2 linked regions of the Orrella dioscoreae genome follow. Each later gene encodes a partner of the first gene's protein in a complex. Links are inferred from orthologs where the notes say so. Each region holds a gene or a part of one and is shown in the gene's direction. Other genes may lie near its edges.

Region 1 (9,724 bases):
CTGCCGCCCGCCATGCCCGTTCTGGCCAACCTGGGCCTGTGGGAGTGGGTGGTCATGCTGTCTACCGGCGTGTCCGGCGCGCTGGGCCACCTGCTGCAGATCCAGGCGTATCGCAACGCGCCCGCCTCGGTGCTGGCGCCGCTGGTGTACCTGCAGATCACCTGTGCCGCCACGCTGGGCTGGCTGATCTGGGGGCAATTCCCCGGGCCGCTGACCTGGCTGGGCATCGCCATCACCTGTGGCAGCGGCGCGGGCATCGCGCTGTATGAATGGCGGCGCAACCGCCTGGCGCGGGCGGCGGCCTCCACCTGATCTTGCCCTGTCAGGCTGGGCGCGAGACCCTGCCCGCGTGGCTCAAACCGGCGCGGCTACCGGTTCGACCACCTTCCCCGCCTGCAACACCAGTTGCTGGTCGCAGCGCGCGGCCAGCGCGGGATCGTGGGTGACCAGCACCAGCGTGGCGCCCTGCTCGCGATGCAGGGCGAACATCTGGTCGATGATCGCCTCGCCGTTGGCCGCATCGAGGCTGCCCGTGGGCTCATCCGCGAACAGCAGCGCCGGGCGCACCACGAAGGCTCGCGCCAGCGAGACGCGCTGCTGCTCGCCGCCGGACAAGGTGCGCGGATAGTGATGCAGGCGCGCCCCCAGGCCCACGCGTCCCAGCATGGCCTCGGCCGCTGCACGTGCCGGTTGCCCCGCGAGCTCGAGCGGCAGCATGACGTTTTCCAGCGCCGTCAGATTCGGCAACAACTGGAAGGACTGGAATACGAAACCGACCTGGCGGGCGCGCAGCCCCGCACGGCCGTCCTCGTCCAGCGAAAACAGGTCCTGGCCGTTCAGGCTGATGCTGCCCGCGCTGGGAACATCCAGGCCGGCCAGCAGTCCCAACAGCGTCGATTTGCCGGACCCCGAGCTGCCCGTGATGGCCACGGCGGCGCCGACGGGAACCGTAAAATCAATGCCGTCCAGGATGACCAGCTCGCCCGAGGCGTCCTGGACCCGCTTGCTGACGCCACGCGCCTCGATTGCCACGTGGTTCGCCACTTTCTTACTGGGATTCATCATGCTTGTCCGTTTGTTGTCCTGCCTGACCCTGGTCTGCGCCCCGCTGCTGGCGGCCCAGGCTCAGACCGCCGCGCCGGCCAGTGGTTCCGAGTCCGGTTCCGGCATTGCGCCCCGCATCCTCATCATAGGCGACAGCCTGAGCGCCGAATATGGCCTGTCGCGGGGCAGCGGCTGGGTCACCTTGCTGGAAAAGCGCCTGGCCGAGTCCCACCCGGGCGCGCGGGTGGCCAATGCCAGCATCAGCGGCGACACCACCAGCGGCGGCGTCAGCCGGCTGCCGGGGCAGTTGAAGACCCACCAGCCGACTATCGTGATCCTGGAGCTGGGCGCCAATGACGCCCTGCGCGGCCTGTCGCTGGACATGACCGAGAAGAACCTGCGCACCATGACCCGTGCTGCACGCGACGCGGGCGCCACCGTCATCATCGCCGGCATGCAGATCCCGCCCAACTACGGCAGGCAATATACCGACCGCTTCCGCGACGTGTTCCCGCTGGTCGCCAAAAGCGAAAAAGCCGAGCTGATCCCGTTTTTCCTGGATGGCATGGCGGCCGACCGCGCGATGTTCCAGGCCGATGGCCTGCACCCGACGGAAGCGGCGCAACCGGCGATCCTGGAAAATGTCTGGGAGGTGCTGGGGCCGGTGCTGAAGCAGCCGAGCTCGTGATCGCCCGGCAGGCGCTGCGCGATGGACTCACTACCGCTGCGCCATGACGGGCTGTCCCCCTCCCGCAAAGCCACCGCAAAAAACAAACGCCCGCGATGCGGGCGTTTGTTTTTTTGCTGCCGGCAATACTGCCGGCAGCCTGCGATCAGTTCGTCTGGGCTTCGCCTTCGACGGCAGCCTTGGCAGCGGGCAGCACGCGCACGTCGTAGCGCTGGCGCAGTTGCTGGATCACGGCCTGCTGTTCGGCCTGGCCCCAGGCCTGGCTGATCTGCTCGCGCAGCGCGGCCTGCTGCTGGGGCGTCACGGTGCCGGCCTCGACCTTCTCCAGGCGGGTGATGACGAAATTGCCGCCATCGGCCGCACCGGCGTAAGCGGGCAAGGTGGCGCTGGGCAGGCGCATCACGGCCTCCAGGGCCTGGCGCGACAACGCGCCCGGATCCTGGCGGCTGACGGTGACCGGCTGGCCAAACCCTTCCGGCGCATCGCCGACGGGCGCGGCCTTGAGCTCGGCCAGCGCGGCTTCGCCAGCCTTGCGAGCGGCTTCGCCAGCACGCTCGTCCACCAGACGGTCACGGATGGAAGCCGACACCTTTTCCAGCGGCGGCACTTGGGCGGGCGTAAGCGCACCGGCGCGCACCGCAACCAGTTGACCGGCAGACAGCTCCATCACGCGGGAATTCTGCTTGTCACGCAGGACCTCCTGCGAGAACAGCGCTTCGCGCACGCGAGGATCGTTCAGCAGGTTGACGTCCTTGCTGGCGCTGGCGGCATCGGCGCCGGCATCCGCGGCGTCAAGCAGGCCCGTACGGGTGATGCCCGAGGCCTTGCGCACCTGCACGCGCAGCGCATCGGCCGCCGGTTGCAGGCTGTCGCCCTGACCCGCGGCGTTGGTGAACTGCTTGGCCAGTTCGGAGAAGCGCGTGCCTGCCTGCTGCTTCTTGATTTCAGTGACGATCTGCTCGCGCACGTCGGCCAGCGGCTTGACGTCCGCGGCCTGCAGTTCGGTCAGGCGGATGACGTGGAAACCGAAGTTGCTTTGCACCACGCCGGAGACTTCGCCCTGCTTCAGGCCGTAGATGGCCTTCTCGACCGGCTCGACCAGCATGTTGCGGCTGACCCAGCCCAGGTCGCCGCCGGACGCGGCCGAACCCGAATCCTGGGAGTTCTTGCGCGCCAGCTCGGCGAAGCTGTCAGGGTTGGCGGCGGCTTCCTTGGCCAGGCTTTCGGCCTTGGCACGGGCGGCGTCACGCGTGGCCTGGTCGGCGCTGGCCGGCGCCTCGATCAGGATGTGGCTGGCACGGCGGCGCTCTTCGCGGCCGAAGCGGCTGGCATTGTTCTTGTAGTAGTCGGCGATGTCGGCATCGCTGACCGTGATGCCCTGCGTGGCGACGGCTTCGTCCAGCACCACGTATTCGGCGCTGACGTGCTCGGGCACTTCCAGTTCCTTGCCGTTGGCGTCGTACCAGGTCTTCACGTCGGCGTCGCTGACCGTGATGTCCTTGCGGAAAGCGTCGGCGCTGAAGGCGCGCAGGCGCAGCGTACGCTGTTCAGACAGGGCAGCCTGCACCGACGCCAGCACGACCTCGGGCACATAGGACGACACGCCGACCGGCTCCAGCACCTGGGCCGTGGCCAGGTCGCGGCGCAGGCCGGCCTCGAACATGGCGGGCGTCAGGCCTTGTCCAGCCAGGGCTTCGCGATAGCGCTCGGCCGAGAAACGGCCATCGACCTGCACCGCCGGGATCGTGGCGATCGTGCGGCGCAGCGTCTCGTCGGACACCGAATAGCGGCCTTCGACGGCGGCGGTGGCGACGACGCGCTGGTCGATCAGCTGGTCCAGCAGGCGCTGGCGGACCTGGGGCGTATCGACGAGCGCCGGATCGAACTGGCCGCCCAGCATGGCACGGTATTGCTCCAGCTGGTTGGTATGCACGCGGCTGAATTCCTGCGCCGTGACGGGCTCGCCCTTGACGCTGGCCAGCTCGGTGTCCCGGGTACTCATGCTGGTGTAGCTTTCGAGCCCGAAGAACACGAACGACGGCACGACCAGCAGGAACAGGAGGAACATCGTCACGCGACGATGGGTGCGAATGAACTCGAACATGGGGTATCCGGACTGGGCCGCTTGGCGTGTCGAAGGAAGTGCGACACACGCTGCGGCAAGGTGAAAAAAGGCGAGCCGGACTCGCCTCGCATCCACGAAACCCCTGGCGCGACGGGCCGGGGCGCGGAAAGTTTATCACTATGTGAAGGGAGGGAAAGGGGGAAGGGAAAGCGGCGCGCCGGGCCCCTGCGGTATCCTTGTGCGTGCCAGCCCCCCTTTTCGCCCTCCCGCCCGCTCGCATGAAGACGCTCGCTCCCTGGCCTTACCCCCGCCTGGCCGCCCATCGTGGCGGCGGACGGCTCGCGCCGGAAAACACGCTGGCGGCCATGCGCACCGGCCTGGCGCACGGGTTCCGCATGGCCGAGTACGACGTGAAGCTCAGCCACGACGACGTGCCGGTACTGCTGCACGACGACACGCTGGATCGCACCACGGACGGCCGCGGCCCTGCCGCCGAGCGCACGCACGGCGAACTGGCGCGGCTGGACGCTGGCAGCTGGCACTCCGCGCCCTACGCGGGCGAACCCATTCCCACGCTGCGCGCGGTGGCCCGCTACACCCAGGCCAACCAGATCGCCAGCAATGTCGAGATCAAGCCCTGCCCGGGCCGGGAGGCCGTCACGGGCGCGCGCGTGACACAAGCCGTGCGCGAACTCTGGCACGGCGCGGCCACGCCGCCGCTCATCTCCTCGTTCTCGGAAGCGGCCCTGGCCGAATCCGCGCGCGTGGCGCCCGAACTGCCCCGGGCGCTGCTGCTGGAAGGTCCCCTGCCCGGCGACTGGCTGGCGCGCCTGGCCCGGCACGATTGCATCGCCCTGCACATGGACCAGCGCCACGTGGACGCCGAGGTCGCGCGGCAGGTGCGCGAAGCCGGCTACCGCCTGGGCGCCTGGACCGTCAACGACCTGGCCCGCGCGGATGCGCTGCGCGCGTGGCAGACCGACCTCATCTTCACGGACGAGCTTGCGCTCATCCGTCCCGACTGATTTCCCCGACTCTTTCCTTTACCGCCCGCCCTCCGGGCCATCGACGACCTTGTTCAGCTATCGCCACGCCTTCCATGCCGGCAACCACGCCGACGTCCTCAAGCACGCCATGCTCGTGCACATGCTCGACCACCTGGGCCGCAAGGATGCCCCCTACTGGGTGATCGACACCCACGCGGGCGCGGGCCTCTATGCCCTGGATGGCGAATGGGCCAACAAGAAAGGCGAGTTCCTGGACGGCATCGCCCGCCTGTGGCCGCGCCACGACCTGCCGCCCATGCTGGCCGACTACATCGAGCAGGTGGCGGCCCTGAACCCGGACGGCGCGCTGCGCCACTATCCTGGCTCGCCCTGGCTGGCGCTGGCCGCCTTGCGCGATCGCGACCGCCTGCGGCTCTTCGAGCTGCATCCGTCCGAGGCCAGCGTGTTGGGCGGCAACCTGCAGAAGCTGGACCGCCGTCAATTGCGCCAGACGACCCTGTATGCCGCCGACGGCTTCGAGGGCATGAAGTCGCTGCTGCCCCCGCCCACCCGGCGTGGCATGGTGGTCATCGACCCGCCCTATGAAGACAAGCGAGACTACCGCCGCGTGCAGGACGCCGTGCGCGAAGGCCTGAAACGCTTCGCCACGGGCACCTTCGTGGTCTGGTATCCCCTGGTGTCGCGGCGAGAATCGCAGGAACTGCCGCGCCAGCTGTCCAAGCTGCCGGTGGAAAACTGGCTGAACGCCACGCTGACCGTGCGCAAGCCCTCGTCGGATGGCCTGGGCCTGTACGGCAGCGGCATGTATGTGGCCAACCCGCCCTGGACCCTGCAGGCGGCATTGCGCGAGACGCTGCCCTGGCTGGCCAGGGAGCTGGCCCAGGATGACCGGGCCGGGTATACGCTGGACGGCAAACAGAAATAAGGCTGTCGCCGTCCCCTGAATGAAAAAGACCGGGTGCGCGCACCCGGTCTTCTTCTTGGCAGCCTGTGCCCGCCTGGACGGCAGGCGCCAGCTCAATGCGCCGCCGGGCCCTGCGCGTCCTCCTCCGCCTGCCGATCCGACAGGCGCCTGACCTTGAAGGTCTTCAGCACCACGACGAAGAACACCGGCACGAAGAAGATCGCCAGGAAGGTGGCGCTGAGCATGCCGCCGATGACCCCGGTGCCGATGGCGTTCTGGCTGCCCGAGCCCGCGCCGGTGGAAATGGCCCGCGGGACCACGCCCAGGATGAAGGCCATCGAGGTCATCAGGATGGGACGCAGCCGCTGGCGCGCGGCATGCAGCGCGGCCTCGGCCAGGCTGGCCCCTTCCTCGTAGTGGGCCTTGGCGAATTCCACGATCAGGATCGCGTTCTTCGCCGCCAGGCCGATCGTGGTGAGCAGGCCCACCTGGAAGTAGACGTCGTTGGACAGCCCACGCATCAGGGTGGCCGCCAGCGCCCCCAGGATGCCCAGCGGCACCACCAGCATCACGGAAGTCGGGATGGACCAGCTTTCATACAGCGCGGCCAGGCACAGGAACACCACGATCAGCGAGATGGCGTACAACGCGGGCGCCTGCGCACCCGACAGGCGCTCTTCGAAGGACAGTCCCGTCCACTCGAAGCCCGTGCCGCCCGGCAGCCTGCCCGCCAGTTCCTCCATGGCGGCCATGGCGTCGCCAGAACTGTAGCCCGGGGCGGGTTCGCCCTGGATCTGGTAGCTGGGCACGCCGTTGTAGCGGCCCAGCTTCTGCGGCCCGTAGGTCCACTCGGCCGTGGCGAAGGCCGAGAACGGCACCATGCCGCCCTCGGCATTGCGCACGTACCACTTCTCCAGGTCTTCCGGCAGCATGCGGGCCGCGGCCTCGCCCTGCACGAAGACGCGCTTGACGCGGCCACGGTCGATGAAGTCGTTGATGTAGGACGAGCCCCAGGCCACCGAGATCGTGCTGTTGACGTCGGCGATCGACACACCCAGCGCGCGGATGCGCTCACGGTCGATGTTCAGCTGGTATTGCGGCGCGTCCTCGATGCCGTTGGCGCGCACCGAGCGCAGCGCCGGATGCTTGCCGGCCTCCTGCAGCAACTGGTTGCGCGCGGCCAGGAAGGCCTGGTGGCCGATGCCCGCCCGGTCCTGCAGCTGGAAGTCGAAGCCCGAGGCATTGCCCAGTTCCATCACCGCAGGCGGCGTGAAGGCCACCACCTGCGCATCCTTCACCTGCGACGCCCCGTAGGCGATGATGCGGCCCGCCACGGCGCTGGCGCGCATGGCGTCGCCCGAACGGTCCTTCCAGTCGCGCAGGCGCACGAACATGATGGCCGCGTTCTGGCCACGGCCCGCGAAGTTGAAGCCCGTGACCTCGAAGACGGACAGCACGGCATCCTTCTCTTCCGTCAGGATCCAGTCGCGCACCTGGTCGACCACCTGCTGCGTGCGCTCCGACGTGGCGCCGGCGGGCGCCGCCACCTGCACATAGACGATGCCCTGGTCTTCGCCCGGCAGGAAGGACGTGGGGATGCGCGTGAAGAGCCAGGCCATGACCAGCGTCAGCAGCACGAAGATGAGCATCACGCGGCCCGAGCGGTTGATCAGGCGCGACACGCCGCTGACATAGCGGTCGTTGCCGCGGTCGAAGGTGCGATTGAACCAGCCGAAGAAGCCCCGCTTGGCGCCGTGATGGCCCTTGGGGATGGGCTTGAGCATGGTCGCGCAGAGCGCGGGCGTCAGCACGATGGCGACCACCACCGACAGCACCATGGACGAGACGATGGTGATGGAGAACTGGCGGTAGATGACGCCCGTGGACCCGCCGAAGAAGGCCATGGGCACGAACACGGCCGACAGCACCATGGCGATGCCGACCAGCGCCCCGGTGATCTGTCCCATCGATTTTCGCGTGGCGGCCTTGGGTGACAGCCCTTCCTCCGCCATCACCCGCTCGACGTTCTCCACCACCACGATGGCATCGTCCACCAACAGCCCGATGGCCAGCACCATGCCGAACATGGTCAGGGTGTTGATGGAGTAGCCGAAGGCGGCCAGCACCCCGAAGGTGCCCAGCAGCACCACCGGCACGGCGATGGTGGGGATCAGCGTGGCCCGCAGGTTCTGCAGGAACAGGTACATCACCAGGAACACCAGCAGCACGGCCTCGGCCAGCGTCTGGAACACGCCCTGGATCGACAGCTTCACGAAGGGCGTGGTGTCGTAGGGATACACCACGTCCAGGCCGGTCGGGAAGAAAGGCCGCAGCGTGTCGATGGTGGCGCGCACGGCGTCCGCCGTATCCAGCGCGTTGGCGCCGGGGGCCAGCCGGATGGCCAGGCCGGCAGCCGGACGGCCGTTGTATTGGCTGTTGATGGCGTAGTTCTGGCCGCCCAGTTCGACCCGGGCCACGTCACGGATGCGAACCTGCGAGCCGTCGCGGTTCACGTGCAGCAGGATGGCGCCGAACTCCTCGGGCGTCTGCAGCCGCGACGGGCCGATGATGGTGGCGTTCAACTGCTGGCCCACCGCCGCGGGCAGGCCGCCCAGCTGGCCGGACGACACCTGCACGTTCTGCTCGCGGATCGCGGCGGTCACGTCGCTGACGGCCAGGCCGAAGTTGCTGAGCTTTTCCGGGTCCAGCCAGATCCGCATGGCGTACGGCGCGCCGAACAGCTGGAAGTCGCCCACGCCATCGGTGCGGCTGATGGGATCCTGCACGCTCGAGGCCACGTAGTCGGCGATGTCCTGGCGCGTCAGCGAACCGTCGGTGGACACGAAGCCCGCCACGATCAGGAAGTTGCGCGTGGCCTTGGTGACCCGCAGGCCCTGCTGCTGCACTTCCTGCGGCAGCAGCGGCATGGCCAGTTGCAGCTTGTTCTGCACCTGCACCTGGGCCGTGTCGGCGTTGGTGCCTTGCGAGAAGGTCAGCTGGATTTCCATGCTGCCGTCCGAATTGCTGGACGAAGACATGTATTCCAGCCGGTCGATGCCGTTCATCTGCTGCTCGATCACCTGCACCACGGTGTCCTGCACGGTCTGCGCGGACGCGCCCGGATAGGACACCTGGATGCTGATCGAAGGCGGCGCGATGTTCGGGTACTGCGACACCGGCAGCGTGGTGATCGACAGCGCGCCCGCCATCATCAGGACGATGGCGATCACCCAGGCGAAGACGGGCCGGTCGATGAAGAACTTTGCCATGCGCGCGCTCCGCTCAGTTCGCCGCGGGCGCAGTTGCCGGCGCGGCAGCGGGCGCCGCGGCGCCGGCCTGGGCCGGGCTCGCCTGCCTGGCGGGCACGGCACTGGCCTTGGCGCCGGGGCGCACGCGCTGCACGCCTTCGACGATCACGCGGTCGCCCGCGGCCAGACCCTGGGTGACCAGCCACTTGTCGCCAATGGCGCGATCCGTCCGCAGCACGCGCAGCTCGACCGTGTTCTCGGCATTCAGCACCAGCGCCGTGGGCTCGCCGCGCTGGTTGCGCGTGACGCCTTGTTGCGGCACCAGCAGGCCCTGCTCGTCCACGCCCTGTTGCAGGCGCGCGTGCACGAACATGCCGGGCAGCAGGCGGCGCTTGGGATTCGGGAAGACCGCGCGCAGCGTGACGGAGCCCGTGCCCGGGTCCACCGTCACTTCCGAGAACTGCAGGTGGCCTTTCTGTTCATAGACGCTGCCATCGGGCAGGCGCAGCGACACTTCGGCCTGGCCCGACGCTCCGCCCTTCAGGCGGCCCGAGGCCAGCGCATCCTGCAAGGCCAGGCGCTGCACGCTGGATTGCGTGACGTCGACATAGATGGGATCGATCTGCTGCACAGTGGCCAGGGCATTGGCCTGGTTGGCGGTGACGAGCGCGCCTTCGGTCACGCTGGAGCGGCCGATGATGCCGTCGATGGGCGACAGCACGCGCGTGTAGACCGTGTTGATGCGCGCCGTTTCGAGCGCCGCGCGGG
Region 2 (15,574 bases), 530 kb from region 1 along the record:
GGCTCGCTGGTGCTCACCGGCTTGGGGCTGTGGACGGTGCGGGGGCTTGCCGCAGGCTGAGCACCTCGCGGGCGGCGGCCTGGCCGCTGCGCACGGCGCCTTCCAGGACGCCCGGATAACCGGTGTCGGTCCAGTCGCCCGCCAGCATGATGCGCCGCCAGGGGCTGCGCGGATGCGCGCGCCGCAGGCCGGGCACGGCCGAAAACGTGGCGCGCTTCTCGATCACCACCGTGCTGGCGGCGATCTCGGGCAGGGCAGGCCAGGGCTTGCGGCGGCGCTTCAACTGATCACGCAGTTGCGCGATCACGGCTTGCGTCAGGGCGTCCTTGTCCATGTCCAGCGCGGACTGGGCCGCGCTCACCACGATGGCGAGTTCGCCGTCGGACTGGCCGGTCAGCGTGCCCCGGTCGATGACCCATTGTCCGAGTTGGCCGTGGGCAGGATCCTCGCTCAGCATCAGGATGGGTTGCGGCAGCCGCCACGGGCCCGCCAGCCGCAGGTTCACGGTGGCGATGGGCTGGTATTCATAGCCGCCCAGCGTCTGGCGCAGCAGGGAACTGCCCGGGGCAGGCGGCAGGCCGGCGATCAGGCGCTGCGCCGCGCGCGGGGGCACCGCCAGCACCGCGGCATCGAATGCCTCGCCATCCAGCGTGACGCCGTCGGCGCCATGGCCCAGGTCGCGCACCGTGTGGCCCGGACGCCAGTCGACCAGCGTGATGGCGGCATCCGGCCACAGGGTGGAAAGATCTTCGCGCGGCAGCAGCATGTCGCTGGCCGCGCGTCCGCCGCGATCCAGGCTGTCACGCAGCACGTGCGCGAACAGGGCGGCGCAGGCGGACTCGACCGGCGTGTTCAACGCCGCCAGGCACAGCGGTGCCCAGAGCCGCGCGCGCAGCGCAGCGGGCTGGTGGTGGGCGTCCAGCAGGTCGCGCACGGTATAGCCGGGCGGCACATGCCAGTCGCGCTTCTTCAGCGCGCGCATCATGCGCACGGCCGCCCAGCGTCCGCCCAGGCCGAGGCCCCGGCCCAGCAGCAGCGCGGCACCCATGTGCAGCGGGGCGGGCAGGCGCGGCGCACGCACGCGCGTGTGACCATCGACGCTTTCCAGGCGCAGCGGCAGGCGTTGCAGCGCATCGGTGTCGCCGCGCAGGCGGCGGATCAGCGACAGGGTGTCGGCATAGGCGCCCAGCAGGATGTGCTGGCCATTGTCCAGGTTGCCGGGGAAGTCTTCATGCGTGACGCGGCGCGCCCGGCCGCCGGGCACGTGCGAGGCCTCGAAGACCGTCACCTGGCAGCCCGCGTCGCGCAGGCTCACGGCCGCGGCCAGGCCGGCCCAGCCGGCCCCCACGATACCGACCCTCATCGCGCCAGCCGCTTGACGAGTCCGGCGCCGCCGCCCACCCAGGTCTTCCAGGCCAACCAGAGCTTGCGCAAGGGCGTGAGCGAGATGCGCTGCTCCAGCACCTGGAAGCGCTCGTCCTCGATTTCCTCGAGCAGGGCGTGATAGATGGCGGCCATCATGAGGCCGGGCCGCTGCTTGCGGCGGTCGGACTCGGGCAGGGCCTGCATGGCCTCGCGGTACAGCCCGCGGGCGCGCTCGGCCTGGAAGCGCATCAGCGCCTCGAAGCGGTCGGAGTGCGTGCCGTTGAGGATCTCGGCGGCCTTCACGTCGAAGCGCTGCAGGTCCTCGATGGGCAGATAGATGCGGCCACGGCGGGCGTCGTCGCCCACGTCGCGGATGATGTTGGTCATCTGGAAGGCCAGGCCCAGCTTTTCGGCATAGACCAGCGTGGCGGGGTCGTCATGGCCGAACACGCCGGCCGACAGCTCGCCCACCACGCCAGCGGCGTGCCAGCAATATTTGCGCAGGCCGGGCCAGTCCAGGTAACGCGTCTGGTCCAGGTCCATCTCCATGCCGTCGATGATGGCCTGCAGGCGTGCCTGGGTGATGTGACAGGTTTCCAGGTGCGGCGCCAGGGCGCGCGTCACCGGGTGATCGGCGCGGCCGGCGTACATGGCGGCAATCTGTTCGCGCCACCAGGCCAGCTTGATGCGCGCCACCGAGGCGTCGGACACTTCGTCCACGACGTCGTCGACCTCGCGGCAGAAGGCATACAGCGCGGTAATGGCGCGGCGGCGTTCCGGCGGCAGGAAGAGGAAGGCGTAATAGAAGCTGGAGCCGCTTTTGGCGGCCTTTTCCTGGCAGTAGTCGTCGGGAGTCATGTCAGTGCTGCCGGGCCGTTCGGGTTGAGCTTGCGGTTGATGTCATGTCGGTTCGCACCGCGCCGGGCGCCATCCGTGGGTTTGCCTCGATCCGGGGCGCAGCGGAGCCGGCTTTGCCGGTCCGCCGGCGCCGCCCCCTTGAGGGGGAAGCGCGTAGCGCTTCGGGGGTGGGCTATACCCTCGCGCGCCACAGCATGATTGCCCAATCCCGGGGGCGCAGGACGGGACGCTGCAGGAAGATGTCGCCCTGGACGGCATCGATCCGCTCCAGGATGCGCAGGCCGCCCTGGATCACCAGCCTGAGTTCGAGACCGATGCGTCCGGACAGGCGGCGGGCCAGCGGCGCGCCGAAGTGTAACAGGGTGCGCGCGCGTTGGGTCTGGAAGCGCATGAGCGCAGTCCACGCTGGGGTCACCTGCTGGGTGGCGATGGTTTTTTCCGTCACCTCGTAGCGCTGCATGTCCTGCTGGGGCAGGTAGACGCGGCCCTTGTTCCAGTCCTGGTGCACGTCCTGCCAGAAATTCACCAGCTGCAAGCCAGTGCAGATGGCATCGGACTCGCGCAGGTTGCCGGGGTCGGCGGCGCCATACAGGTGCAGCATCAGCCGGCCCACGGGGTTGGCGGAGCGGGTGCAATAGTCCAGCAGGGTGTCGTAGTCGTTGTAGCGATGGACCGAGACGTCCTGTTCAAAGGCCGAGAGCAGGTCATAGAAGGGCGCGATGGGCAATTGGTGCCGGGTGATGGTCTCGGCCAGGGGCTCGAAGATGGGCGAGAGTTCGCCCGACGCCACTTCGCGGCTACAGCCCGGACGCGAGCCGATGCGATGCAGCGCGGCCCGGTATTCGGCGAGGCGGGAAAGGCGGGTGTGCGGATGCGCATTGCCTTCGTCGGCGATGTCATCGGCCGTGCGGGCATAGCGGTAGATGTCCGATACCGCCCGCCGCAGGCGCGCAGGCAGCAGCAGCGACGCTACCGGAAAGTTCTCGTAGTGATTGACGCCCATTGATCCCGACGGTTCCTTTACAACCTTGAGCCTTGAATAATCTTGCCCAATTCTAGTAGGTATGACCTGTCATGTTTGTTCCGAGAGTTTGCGCAAGGCCCAGGACGCGAGCGCGATGGCGGCGGGCGAGGTTTCCGGTTCGCATGGCCTCGGTGTATAACCTGACTCCGGCCCGGTCCCGGCGCGGCGCGCCAGGCGCCGCCGGGGCGACCCGATGATTCTGGAGGATGGACCTGCCGTGAAAGACATGTGCGTACTGGTGACGGGATCGACCAAGGGCATTGGCTGGGCCATCAGCCGCCGGCTGGCGGACCTGGGGTGTCACGTGGTGGGCATTGCCCGCGAGACCGACGAGGTCGATTTCCCCGGTTATCTCTATGCCTGCGACCTGGCGGATGCGGGCGCGACCGAGGACGTGCTGCGCACGATCCGCGAGAAATTCCCCATCGACGGCATCGTCAACAACGTCGGCCTGGATGGTCCGCAGCCCTTGGGCCAGATCGACCTGGCGACGCTCTACAACGTCTTCGACCTGAACGTGCGCGCCGCCGTGCAGGTGACGCAGGCCTTCGCGGAAACGATGAAGGTGCGCCGCAGCGGCCGCATCGTCAATGTCTGCAGCCGCGCCATGTGGGGCGCAGCCGAACGGACCAGCTACGCCGCGGCCAAGAGCGCGCTGGCCAGTTGCACCCGCACCTGGGCGCTGGAGCTGGCCGAGTTCGGCATCACCGTCAATGCGGTGGCGCCTGGGCCGGTCGAGACCGAACTGTTCCGCCAGGCCCATCCCGTGGGAAGCGACGCCGAGAAGCAGGCGCTGGCCTCGGTGCCCATGCATCGCGTGGGCGCGCCCGACGACGTGGCGGCGCTGATCGCCTTCCTGCTGGGGCCCGAGGCGGGCTTCATCACGGGCCAGATCATCGGCGTGGATGGGGGCGGGGCGCTGGGCCAGCCGTATTGACACTTCCGGGCCCAGCATGACGCGGGTGTCCGGCCCGCGCGCGGCGCGGCCGGCGGCTTGCCGGTAAACTGCCGCGATCATGGCCAAGACTAAAACGCAGTTCGTCTGTTCCGAGTGTGGCGGCACCTCGCCGAAGTGGCAGGGCAAGTGCCCGCATTGCAACGCCTGGAACACGCTCGAGGAAACCCTGGAACCGTCGGCCGCGGCCGGCGGGCACCGCTATGCGCCGCTGGCGGCCAGCACGCCCGTGCGCACGCTGTCCGAGATCGAGGCCCGCGAGTTGCCGCGCCTGCCCACCGGGCTGGAAGAGTTCGACAGGGTGCTGGGCGGCGGCCTGGTGGCGGGCGGCGTGGTGCTCATCGGCGGCGATCCGGGCATCGGCAAGTCCACGCTGCTGCTGCAGGCGCTGGTGTCCATGTCGGGCGCGGCCCGCGTGCTCTACGTCACGGGCGAAGAGTCCGCCGAGCAGGTCGCCTTGCGCGCCCGCCGGCTGGGCGTCACCTCGGACAATGTCGACCTGCTGGCCGAGATCCGGCTGGAATCCATCCAGGCGGCGCTCTCCGAGCAGAAGCCGGCCGTGGCCGTCATCGATTCCATCCAGACCGTCTATTCGGGCGAACTCACCGCCGCGCCCGGGTCGGTGTCGCAGGTGCGCGAGTGCGCCGCGCAGCTCACCCGCTATGCCAAGCAGACCGGCATCCCCATCGTGATGATCGGCCACGTCACCAAGGACGGCACGCTGGCCGGTCCGCGCGTGCTCGAGCACATCGTCGACACGGTGCTGTATTTCGAAGGCGACACGCACTCCTCTTTCCGCCTGGTGCGCGCCTTCAAGAACCGCTATGGCGCGGTCAACGAGCTGGGCGTCTTCGCCATGACCGACCGCGGCTTGCGCGGCGTGGCCAATCCATCGGCGCTGTTCCTGTCGCAGCATGCCCAGCAGGTGTCCGGTTCCTGCGTGATGGCGACGCAGGAGGGCACGCGGCCCCTGCTGGTCGAGATCCAGGCCCTGGTGGACAGCGCGCATGCGCCCAATCCCAAGCGCCTGACCGTGGGGCTGGAGGGCAACCGCCTGGCCATGCTGCTGGCGGTGCTGCACCGGCACGCGGGCGTGGCCACCTATGACCAGGATGTCTTCGTCAATGCGGTGGGCGGCGTGCGTATCGCCGAGCCCGCGGCCGACCTGCCGGTGCTGCTGGCCATCATGTCCTCCTTGCGCGACCGGCCCTTGCCCCAGGGCATGATCGCCTTCGGCGAAGTCGGCCTGGCGGGCGAGATCCGCCCCGCGCCACGCGGCCAGGAGCGCCTGCGCGAGGCCGCGAAGCTGGGCTTCAACGTGGCGCTGGTGCCCAAGGCCAACGCGCCGCGCCAGCCCATCGAGGGGCTGGAGGTCTGGGCGGTGGATCGGCTGGATGCGGCGCTGGAGCGCTTGCGCTAACGGCGGCGGCCGGCAGTCTCTTTTTCATTTCGGAGTTTTCCCGTGTCTCTCGTCGTCCTGGTGATCGGCTGCCTGCTGAGCGGCGCGGTCATCGGCTTGCTGGGCGGCATCCTCGGCATCGGGGGCGGCCTGATCGCCATCCCCGCGCTGGGCCTCGTGCTGGGCATGGACCAGCAACTGGCCCAGGGCACGGCGCTCGTCATGGTGTTGCCCACCGTGCTCATGGCCGTGCGCAAGTACAACCAGCAGGCCCGCATCGACCTGTCGGTGGCGGCGGCCGGCGCGCTCAGCGCAATGGTCTGTACCTGGCTGGGCGCGCGCTGGGCCCTGGGCATGGACCCCGTGACCTTGCGGCGCAGTTTCGCGGTCTTCCTGTTCTGCGTCGGGGCCTTCTACGTCTGGCAGACCTGGCGCAAGCCGCGCACGGCGGCCGGGCAGGGCGGTGGCGCGCAGGCGTCCGCGCCCACCCTGAAACGACGCCAGGCCGCGTTGCTGGGGGCGCTGGCAGGAACGCTGGGCGGCTTCTTCGGCGTGGGCGGCGCGGTGATCGCGGTGCCTGTCATGACCGCGGTCTACGCGTTGCGCCAGGCGGCGGCGCAGGCATTGGCGCTCACCATGATCATTCCGGGCGCCTGCGTGGCGCTGTTCACCTATGCGCGTTCCGGCAGCACCGACTGGGTCGTGGGCGGGGCGCTGGCTGCCGGCAGCCTGCTGCTGGTGCCGGTGGGGGTGCGCATCGCGTATCGCCTGCCCGAGCGCGGCCTGCGCGCGGCCTTTGCCGTGATGCTGTTCGGCACGGTGGCGCTGCTGCTGGCCGAGGGATGAACGCTGACGGCCCGGTCAGCGTCCAGACAGCGTAAATTCAGTTACGACATTCTCCTTAAGTTTGCGGAAACCTCCCGCGTCCAGCCCCCTCCAAGCCAGTACGGAGCCACTGGCATCTTGCCCGTGCCCGGTATCACCGGACCCGGACGTCCGGTTGCTTTCTTGCAAGGAGAGTCCACCATGACGACACAAGCACGCATCGCCGCCTTCCTGTCGACCTCGGCCCTGTGCCTGGGGCTGGCGGCCGGCCCGGCCGCCCATGCCGCTGAAACGGGCCGAACCTCGGCCCAGGCCAGCAGCCAGGCAGCCCATGGCACGCACGCAAGTCCGCAAGCCAGGCCGCAAGCCAAGCACGGCAAGACCACGGGCCATACCCAGGCGCACCAGCCTGCCCACAAGCCGGGCAAGTCCACGCAGTCTTCCCAATAACCCGCGCGGCCCTGCCGTGGCCTGCGCGGCAGGGCCGTTGCCCTTTCTCACCGACGCGCACCCGGCCAGGCGCCAGCCTCGGCCGGGTGCGCGCGTGGCATTCCTGCCGTGCCCTGCAACCCGCGCGTCCCGGCGCGGTCACACCGTTTCGGTATGCTCGGTGCCTGTGTCGCAGTTGCAGGTGCTTTGTCTCCGTCCCTTCCGCAGCCGTCCGGCCGCGGCCCTCCCGCTGATTGCCTTACCATTGCGCCATGTCTCGAACCCTCGCGTCCTCCGCCGCAGTGTCCTCCCCGTCCCCTTCCGGCCGCCGGCCGGGCTGGTCCCTGCGCATGGCGTGGCTTGCCATGGTGCGCGACATCCGCGCCGGCGAGCTGCGCCTGCTCATGCTGGCGCTCATCGTCGCGGTGGCCGCGGTCACGGGCGTGGGCTTCCTGTCCGATCGGGTCGGGCGCGCGCTGGAGCGCGATGCGGGCCAGATGCTGGGGGGCGACATCGTCCTCGAGGCCGATGGCGCCATCGACCAGGCTTTCGTCGACCATGCCCGCAACCTGGGCCTGCGCACCTCGCGGGTCTGGCAGTTCCCGTCCATGGTGGGCAACGGCGACACCCTGCAGCTGTCATCCATCAAGGCGGTGGAGGGCGACTATCCGCTGCGCGGCCGCCTGCGCGTGGCCGACAGCGCCACGGGCGAGGAGCGTCCCGCCGAGGGCGCGCCGGCGCCGGGGACGGTCTGGGTCGACCCGCAACTGCTGGGCATGACGGCGCTTGCCGTGGGCGACATGCTGCACGTGGGCGATACGCAATTGCGCATCGCCCAGGTCATCCGCTACGAGCCCGACCGTGGCATGCAGTTCGTCAACGTGGCGCCGCGCGTGCTGCTGCGGGCCGAGGACCTGCCCGCCACCGGGCTCATCGGCCTGGGCAGCCGTGTCGGCTATGCCTTGCTGCTGGCCGGGGACGAGGCGGCGGTGGCCAGCTACCGCGGCTGGCTGCAGGACAATCTGCAGCGGGGCCAGAAGATCGCCGACCTGGAGTCGGGCCGGCCCGAGGTGCGCCGCACGCTCGACCGGGCCCAGCTTTTCCTGTCCCTGGTGGCGCTGTTGGCCGTCATGGTCTGCGCCGTGGCGGTGGCGCTGGCCGCGCGCCGCTACACCTTGCGCCATCGCGACGGCGTCGCGGTCATGCGCTGCCTGGGGGCCACACAGGGCCAGCTGTTGCGCATGCTCGGCCTGGAGTTCGCCTTCATCGCGCTGGCCGCGTCGGCGGTCGGCTGCGTCGCGGGCTATGGCGTGCACGCCTTGCTGGTGGCGGGACTGGGCAGCCTCATCGACACGACCTTGCCGGCAGCCAGTTGGCGGCCGGGCGTGCAGGGCATGCTGGTGGGCAGCTGGTTGCTGTTCGCCTTCGCGCTGCCGCCGGTCGCCGAGCTGTGCCGGGTGCCGCCGGCGCGCGTCCTGCGGCGCGAAGGCGCGATGGCGGCCAGCTGCGCGGCCATCGGCTACACGGTGGGCGCGGCGGGTTTCGCCGGCCTGGTGTGGTGGTTCGCTGGCGATCTCAAGCTGGGCGCCATCGTGGCGGGCGGCTTCTTCGGCGCCTTTGCGCTGTTTGCCGGCGTGGCCTGGGTGGCCCTGTCGGCCGTGCGGGCCCTGCGCGCGCGCATCCACGGCAGGCCGGCCCTGCGTTTCGCACTGGCCGGCATGGCCAGGCGCCGGGCTGCGTCGGCCGCGCAGATCTGCGCCCTGGGCCTGGGCCTGATGGCGCTCTTGCTGCTGGCCATGACGCGCACCGATCTCATCGACGGCTGGCGCCAGACCATGCCGGCCGACGCGCCCAACCGCTTCCTCATCAATATCCAGCCCGACCAGCGCGAGGCCGTGCAGGCGCGGCTGCAGGCGGCCGGTATCCACGACGTGAAGCTCTGGCCCATGATCCGCGGCCGCCTGGTGTCCATCAATGCGCGCGCCGTGGCGATTTCCGATTACGAAGCGCCGCGCGCGCGCCGCATGGTGGATCGCGAGTTCAACCTGTCCTACGACAGCCAGGTGCCCGCCTACAACGAGATCCTGGCCGGCCGCGAGTTCGATCCCAAGGCCATGGAAGTCTCGATCGAAGACGGCCTGGCCAAGACGCTGGGCATCCAGCTGGGCGACACGCTGGGTTTTGACGTGGCCGGTGCCATCGTCAACGTCGAGGTCACCAGCCTGCGCGAGGTCGACTGGGACACGATGCAGGTCAACTTCTTTGCCCTGACGACGCCTGCCGCGCTGGCGGATGCGCCGCAGAGCTGGCTGACCTCCTTCCACTTGCCGCCTGAGCAGGCGGGCCTGATGCAGGCGCTGGTGCGCGACTATCCGAACCTGACCGTCTTCGACGTGGGCGCGATCCTGGCGCAACTGCAGACCGTGCTGGACCAGGTGGTGGCGGCGGTGCAGTGGCTGTTCGCCTTCACGCTGGCCGCGGGCGTGCTGGTGCTGGCGGCGGCCTTGTCGTCGACGCGCGACGAGCGCACGCACGAGGCGGCCCTGATGCGGGCCCTGGGCGCCACCCGCGGCCAGCTGGCGCGCGCGCAACGCCTGGAGCTGCTGGCGCTGGGCGCCCTGGCGGGCCTGCTGGCCGCGTCCGGCGCGACTGGCGTATCCTGGGCGCTGGCGCGCTTCGTCTTCGATTTTCCGCTGTCCCTGCACGCCTGGCCCTGGCTGGCCGGCATGGCGGCAGGCGCCCTGGCCGCCTGGGGCGGCGGTTCCCTGGCTTTGCGGGGCGTGCTGCGCACGCCGCCGCTCATTACGCTTCGAGGCGCCTGATGGCGACAGTCCTTCCCATTTTCGAACCCTTCGACACGACCCGCTCCCTCTACGATCAGCTCGGCCAGGAGGCCGGCGTGCGCGCGCTGGTCGACCGTTTCTATGACCTCATGGACATGGAGCCCGACCTGAAGGAACTGCGCGCCGTGCACGGCCCCTCGCTGGACAGCGCCCGCGACAAGCTGTTCTGGTTCCTCTGCGGTTACTTCGGCGGGCCGGACCATTACGTCTCGCGTTTCGGTCATCCGCGCCTGCGGGCGCGCCACCTGCCGTTCGCCATCGACAGCCAGGGACGTGACCAGTGGGTGACGTGCATGGGCCGCGCCATGCAGGACCAGGGCCTGCCCGAGCCCCTGGCCGAAAGGCTGTTGCACACCTTCTACGGCACCGCCGACTGGATGCGCAATCGTGAAGGCTGAGGCAACCGCCCAGGTTGCCGCGCCCGCCGGCGCGCAGGCCATCCGCCATGCCTGGCGGGGCGGCGCCATGCTGTATGACCCGGCGGTGATCACGCAGCCCGATCCGGCGCTGTTCGATCCCGCCACCCACGGCGAGCAGGCCCGTCCCGTGGGGGCAGGGGGCCGCCAGGCGGCCTGGTTCCTGTCCCTGCCCGGCGGCACGCAGGCCGCCTTGCGCCACTACCGCCGCGGCGGACTGGTGGGCAAGCTGGTGCGCGCCACCTATGTCTGGACCGGCGAGTCCGATACCCGCGCATTCGCCGAGTTCCGCCTGATGGCCGAACTGCGCGACGCGGGGCTGGCCGTGCCGCGTCCGCTGGCCGCCGGCTACTGGCGCCACGGCCTGGGCTATCGCGCCGCCTTGCTGACCGAGCGCATCCCGGATGCGCAGCCGCTGGCCTTGCGGCTGGAAGACGCGCTGTGCGAACCCGCCGCACAGGCCATCGCCGACATGCATGCGGCCGGGGCCTGGCATGCGGACCTGAATCTCTACAACATCCTGATAGACCGGCAGAACCAGGCCTGGCTCATCGATTTCGACCGCGGGCGCGGCGGCGGGGTGGACGCCGCCGCCCGGCAGGGCAACCTGGCCCGCCTGCGTCGCTCGTGCGAGAAGGTGGCAGGCGCGCGCGGCGTGGCGTTCTGGGCGTTGCTGGCGCGATCCTATGAAGCAGCCTGGCGGGCTCGGCAAGGCTGACGCCGGACACCCCGGATCGCCTCGTCTTTTCGCCATGTGAAGCCCGGCCCGGGCCCCGCCCCACGGCGGAAAAAAGGCTTTATTATTTTGGGTTTGGCAATTTTCTGGTTCTACGCGGGGGAACTCTCATGTCTATCGGAAACGCGGGACGCGGCGGCAAGACCGTGTCCGGGTTGGTCGCGGCGCTCATGGCCTTGTCGGTCTCGGCAGCCGCCCAGGCCCAGGACAACAAGACCGTCAACGTCTACAACTGGGCCGAGTACACCGCGCCCGACACCCTGCCCGGTTTCGAGAAGGAAACCGGCATCAAGGTGCGCTACGACGTCTACGACAGCAATGACACCCTGCAGGCCAAGCTGCTGACCGGCAAGTCGGGCTACGACATCGTCGTGCCGTCCACGCACTACGCCGCGCGCCAGCTGGAAGGCGGTCTTTTCCAGAAGCTGGACCGCAGCAAGATCCCCAACTGGTCGCACCTCGATCCCGAGATCATGGCGCTGGTCGCCACGGTCGATCCGGGCAACCAATACCTCGTGCCCTGGGGCTATGGCACCAACGGGCTGGGCTACAACGTGACCCGCGCGCGCGCCGCGCTGGGGGCCGATGCCGACCTGGGCAGCTGGGACACCCTGTTCAAGCCCGAGAACGCCGCCAAGCTGCAGTCCTGCGGCATCTCCATGCTGGACGAGGCCGCGCAGGTTTTCCCGGCCGTGCTGCACTACCTGGGCAAGGATCCCAACAGCAGCGAGCCCGCCGACTACCGCGCCGCGCTGGACGTCCTGAAGAAGATCCGCCCCTACATTCGCCAGTTCAGTTCCTCGGGCTATATCGACGAGCTGGCCGCCGGCGACCTGTGCATGGTCTATGGTTTCTCGGGAGACGTGCTGATCGCCGCGCGCCGCGCCAGGGAAGCCAGGAAGGACTACGAGATCGACTACTACCTGCCCAAGGGCGGGGCGCCTGCCTGGTTCGACACCATGGCCATCCCCAAGGACGCGCAGAACGTCGATGCCGCGCATGCCTTCATCAACTACATCGAGACGCCGAAGGTCCACGCCGCCATCACCAACCACATGTTCTACCCGAACGCCAACAAGTCGGCGCGCGAATTCGTGAACAAGGACGTGGCGGGCAACGTGAACATCTATCCGCCGGCGGAGGTCTCCAAGACCCTCTACGTCATCAAGCCGCAGCCGCTGGCCGTGCAGCGCCTGCAGACGCGCCTCTGGGCCGAACTGAAATCGGGACGCTGAGCGATCATGGCAGATAGCCGCCAGGCGGTGCAGGACACCGCGGTGGACGCGGACGAGTTCGTCCGCGTCGAGGATGTGGTCAAGGTCTTCGGCGACACGGTCGCCGTGCGCGGGGTGAACGTCGCGGTGCGCCGCAACGAGCTCTTCTCGCTGCTGGGCAGTTCGGGCTGCGGCAAATCCACGCTGCTGCGCATGCTGGCCGGTTTCGAGACCCCCAGCTCGGGCCGCATCCTGCTCGACGGCCAGGACATCACCGGCATGCCGCCGTACCGGCGGCCTGTCAACATGATGTTCCAGTCCTATGCGCTGTTCCCGCACATGACCGTCGAGGGCAACGTCGCTTTCGGCCTGAAGCAGGAAGGCGTGCCGGCCAACGAGATCTACGAGCGCGTGCAGGAAGCGCTGGAGCTGGTGCAGATGGGCCAATATGCCCGCCGCAAGCCGCACCAGCTGTCCGGCGGCCAGCAGCAGCGCGTCGCGCTGGCGCGCAGCCTGGTCAAGCGCCCGAAGCTGCTGCTGCTGGACGAACCCATGTCCGCGCTGGACAAGCAGATCCGCCAGAAGACGCAGATCGAGCTCGTGCGCATCATCCAGCAGGTGGGCGTGACCTGCATCATGGTCACCCATGACCAGGACGAGGCCATGACCCTCTCCGACCGCCTGGCCGTCATGACCGACGGGCAGATCGTGCAGGTGGGTTCGCCGCAGGATGTCTACACCTTCCCCAGCAACCGCTTCGTGGCGGGCTTCATCGGCTCGACCAATCTCTTCACCGGCACCATCGTGGTGGACGAGCCCGATCACATCGCCATCGAAAGCGACGACCTGCCGCGCCCGCTCTTCGTGAGCCACGGCGTCAGCGAGCCGCTGGGCATGGAAGTGCACGTGTCCATCCGGCCCGAGCAACTGCTGCTGTCGCGCGAGCAGCCACGGGTCGAGCACAACTGGGGCTTCGGCGTGGTCAGCCACGTGGCGTGGCTGGGCAGCCATGCGCGCTACCAGGTGCGCCTGTCCTCGGGCAAGATCGTCGAGGTCAGCGTATCGGGCCGCCAACTGGCCGGCCCCGACGCGCCGGGCCTGGACGAAGAGGTCTACGTCAGCTGGGACAACGACAGCGCCATGGTGCTCGCATCATGATGCGCCTGGACGTGCGCAAGCTGCTTCCGGGCAGCCGGGCGCTGGCCATCGTGCCGCCGTATGCCTGGCTGGCGCTGTTTCTGCTGGTGCCGTTCTTCCTGGTGCTGAAGATCAGCTTCGCCGAGCTCGAGTTCGGCGTGCCGCCGTACACGCCGCTCTACGAGTTCAAGGACGAGACCATCACCCTGGCGCTGCACCTGCGCGGCTACGCCATGCTGCTGGCCGACTCGCTGTACGTCCAGACCTATCTCAACTCGCTGGAGATGGCCGCCATCACCACGCTGTGGTGCGCGCTCATCGGCTATCCCATCGCCTATTACATCGCGCGCTCGGCGCCTGCCGTGCGCAACGTGCTGCTGCTGGCCGTGATCCTGCCGTTCTGGACTTCGCTGCTGCTGCGCGTCTACGCCTGGGTCGGCATCCTGCGCAACGACGGCCTGCTGAACAATTTCCTGATGTGGCTGGGCGTCATCGACAGCCCGCTCGAGATATACCGCACGGACCTGGCCGTCTACATCGGCATGATCTACGCCTATCTGCCGTTCTTCATCCTGCCGCTCTACGCCAATCTCGTGAAGCTGGACACGCGGCTGCTGGAAGCCGCCTACGACCTGGGCGCGCGTCCCTGGCAGGCCTTCCTGAAGATCACGCTGCCGCTGTCGCGCGCCGGCGTCATCGCGGGCGCCATGCTGGTGTTCATTCCCTGCGTGGGCGAGTACGTCATTCCCGAAATGCTGGGCGGCGCCAACACGCTCATGATGGGCCGGCTCATGTGGAACGAGTTCTTCACCAACACCGACTGGCCGATGGCCGCGTCCATCACGGTGGTCATGGTGTTGCTGCTGCTCGTGCCGCTCGCGCTCTTCCAGAAGAGCCAGGTGCGCCAGATGGAGCTGCAGCGGGAGGGCGCGCGATGAGCACCGCCATCGCCCCCAACCCCTGGCTGCGCGGCCTGGTCCTGTTCCTGGGCTTCGGCTTCCTTTACCTGCCCATCGCCACGCTGATCGTCTTCTCGTTCAACGACTCGGCCATGGTCACGTCCTGGAGCGGCTTCTCGTTCCGCTGGTACACCGCGCTCTTCAATGACTCGGTGCTGCTGTCGGCGGCCTGGCTGTCCTTCCGCATCGGCGCGCTCAGCGCCACCGCGGCGGTCATCATCGGCACCTGGGCCGGTTATGTGCTGGCGCGCATGGGGCGCTTCCCCGGCTTTTCGCTGTATCTCGGCATGGTCAGCGCGCCGCTGGTCATCCCCGAGGTCGTGCTGGGCCTGTCGCTGCTGCTCATGTTCGTGGAAATGGACAAGCTCTTCGGCTGGCCCGGCGAGCGCGGCATGTTCACCATCTGGGTGGGCCACGTGCTGCTGTGCACGGCCTATGTCGCGGTCATCATCCAGTCGCGCATCCGCGACCTGGACCGCTCGCTGGAAGAGGCTGCGCTGGATCTCGGCGCACCGCCGCTCAAGGTCTTCTTCCTGATCACGCTGCCGCTCATCGCGCCGGCTCTGGGCGCGGCCTGGCTGCTGTCCTTCACGCTGTCGCTCGACGACGTCGTCATTGCCTCGTTCCTGTCGGGGCCGGGCTTCACCCCCTTGTCGCCCGAGATCTTCTCGCGCGTGCGCCTGGGGCTGAAACCCGAGGTCAACGCGTTGGCGACCTTGTTCATCCTGGCGGTGGGGGTGTGCGTCATCGTCGCCCATCGCCTGCAGAAACGGAGAGAGGAACGATGAGCCTGACCTTGTACGGCCTGAAGGCCTGCAGCACCGTCGCCAAGGCGCGGCAATGGCTGGACGCCCACGATGTGGCGCATGACTTCGTCGATTACCGCGAGACGCCCGTGTCGCCCGCCCTGTTGAAAGACTGGGCGGCACAGCTGGGCGGCTGGGAAAAGCTGGTGAACCGGGCCTCCATGACCTGGCGCAACCTGGATGAAAGCCGCAAGTCCCCGGCTTCCGATGCCGAGTGGCTGGCCCTCATCGCCGAGTACCCCGCGCTGGTGCGCCGTCCGGTCTCGCAGGCCGGTGACGGCACGGTGGCCGTGGGCTTCAACGAAAAGCGCTACACCGAGCGCTTTCTCTGACCCGGCCGGCGGGCGCGGCCAGCGCCCGGCTTCCTGAGTCTCGTCCATGCTGCCCGACGCCTTCTTCGACCGGGACGCCCTGACCCTGGCGCGTGAGCTGCTGGGCATGGTGCTGCGCCATCGCGTGGGCGGCATCTGGCGTTCGGCGCGCATCATCGAGACCGAGGCCTATACCCTCGACGACCGCGGCAGCCATGCGTCGCTGGGCTACACGCACAAGCGCCGCGCGCTGTTCCAGGATGGCGGCGTCATCTATATGTATTACGCCCGCGGCGG

What was found.
Region 2: the proteins of ODI_RS10665 (region 1) and ODI_RS08165 are in contact, whole or in part, in a cryo-EM structure (PDB 9GE8), measured with the Escherichia coli proteins. The link is inferred for Orrella dioscoreae from one-to-one orthologs.

Annotation. Positions count from the first base shown.
Region 1 is NZ_LT907988.1:2,275,585-2,285,308, reverse strand. What follows is about bases 1-2,897. They hold ODI_RS10665 (arylesterase), read left to right. Parts: upstream 1-1,063; coding sequence 1,064-1,732; downstream 1,733-2,897. Other genes in these bases: ODI_RS10660 (SurA N-terminal domain-containing protein), read right to left, coding at 1,878-2,897; ODI_RS10670 (ABC transporter ATP-binding protein), read right to left, coding at 355-1,065; ODI_RS10675 (DMT family transporter), read left to right, coding at 1-312. Outside these bases: more of ODI_RS10660, read right to left, coding at 2,898-3,836; ugpQ (glycerophosphodiester phosphodiesterase), read left to right, coding at 4,076-4,822; ODI_RS10650 (23S rRNA (adenine(2030)-N(6))-methyltransferase RlmJ), read left to right, coding at 4,872-5,729; ODI_RS10645 (efflux RND transporter permease subunit), read right to left, coding at 5,822-8,977; ODI_RS10640 (efflux RND transporter periplasmic adaptor subunit), read right to left, coding at 8,991-9,724. UniProt on the Escherichia coli protein: TesA is a multifunctional esterase that can act as a thioesterase, lysophospholipase and protease.
Region 2 is NZ_LT907988.1:1,741,745-1,757,318, forward strand. What follows is about bases 6,750-9,902. They hold ODI_RS08165 (ABC transporter permease), read left to right. Parts: upstream 6,750-7,127; coding sequence 7,128-9,677; downstream 9,678-9,902. Other genes in these bases: ODI_RS22260 (hypothetical protein), read left to right, coding at 6,750-6,876; ODI_RS08170 (group II truncated hemoglobin), read left to right, coding at 9,677-9,902. In the rest of the region: fluoride efflux transporter CrcB, read left to right, coding at 1-60; hydroxysqualene dehydroxylase HpnE, read right to left, coding at 14-1,363; presqualene diphosphate synthase HpnD, read right to left, coding at 1,360-2,223; squalene synthase HpnC, read right to left, coding at 2,396-3,226; ODI_RS08145 (SDR family oxidoreductase), read left to right, coding at 3,465-4,184; DNA repair protein RadA, read left to right, coding at 4,264-5,622; ODI_RS08155 (sulfite exporter TauE/SafE family protein), read left to right, coding at 5,665-6,447; more of ODI_RS22260, read left to right, coding at 6,628-6,749; more of ODI_RS08170, read left to right, coding at 9,903-10,096; ODI_RS08175 (3-deoxy-D-manno-octulosonic acid kinase), read left to right, coding at 10,164-10,832; ODI_RS08180 (polyamine ABC transporter substrate-binding protein), read left to right, coding at 11,021-12,085; ODI_RS08185 (ABC transporter ATP-binding protein), read left to right, coding at 12,092-13,222; ODI_RS08190 (ABC transporter permease subunit), read left to right, coding at 13,219-14,139; ODI_RS08195 (ABC transporter permease subunit), read left to right, coding at 14,136-14,948; ODI_RS08200 (Spx/MgsR family RNA polymerase-binding regulatory protein), read left to right, coding at 14,945-15,298; ODI_RS08205 (DNA-3-methyladenine glycosylase), read left to right, coding at 15,345-15,574.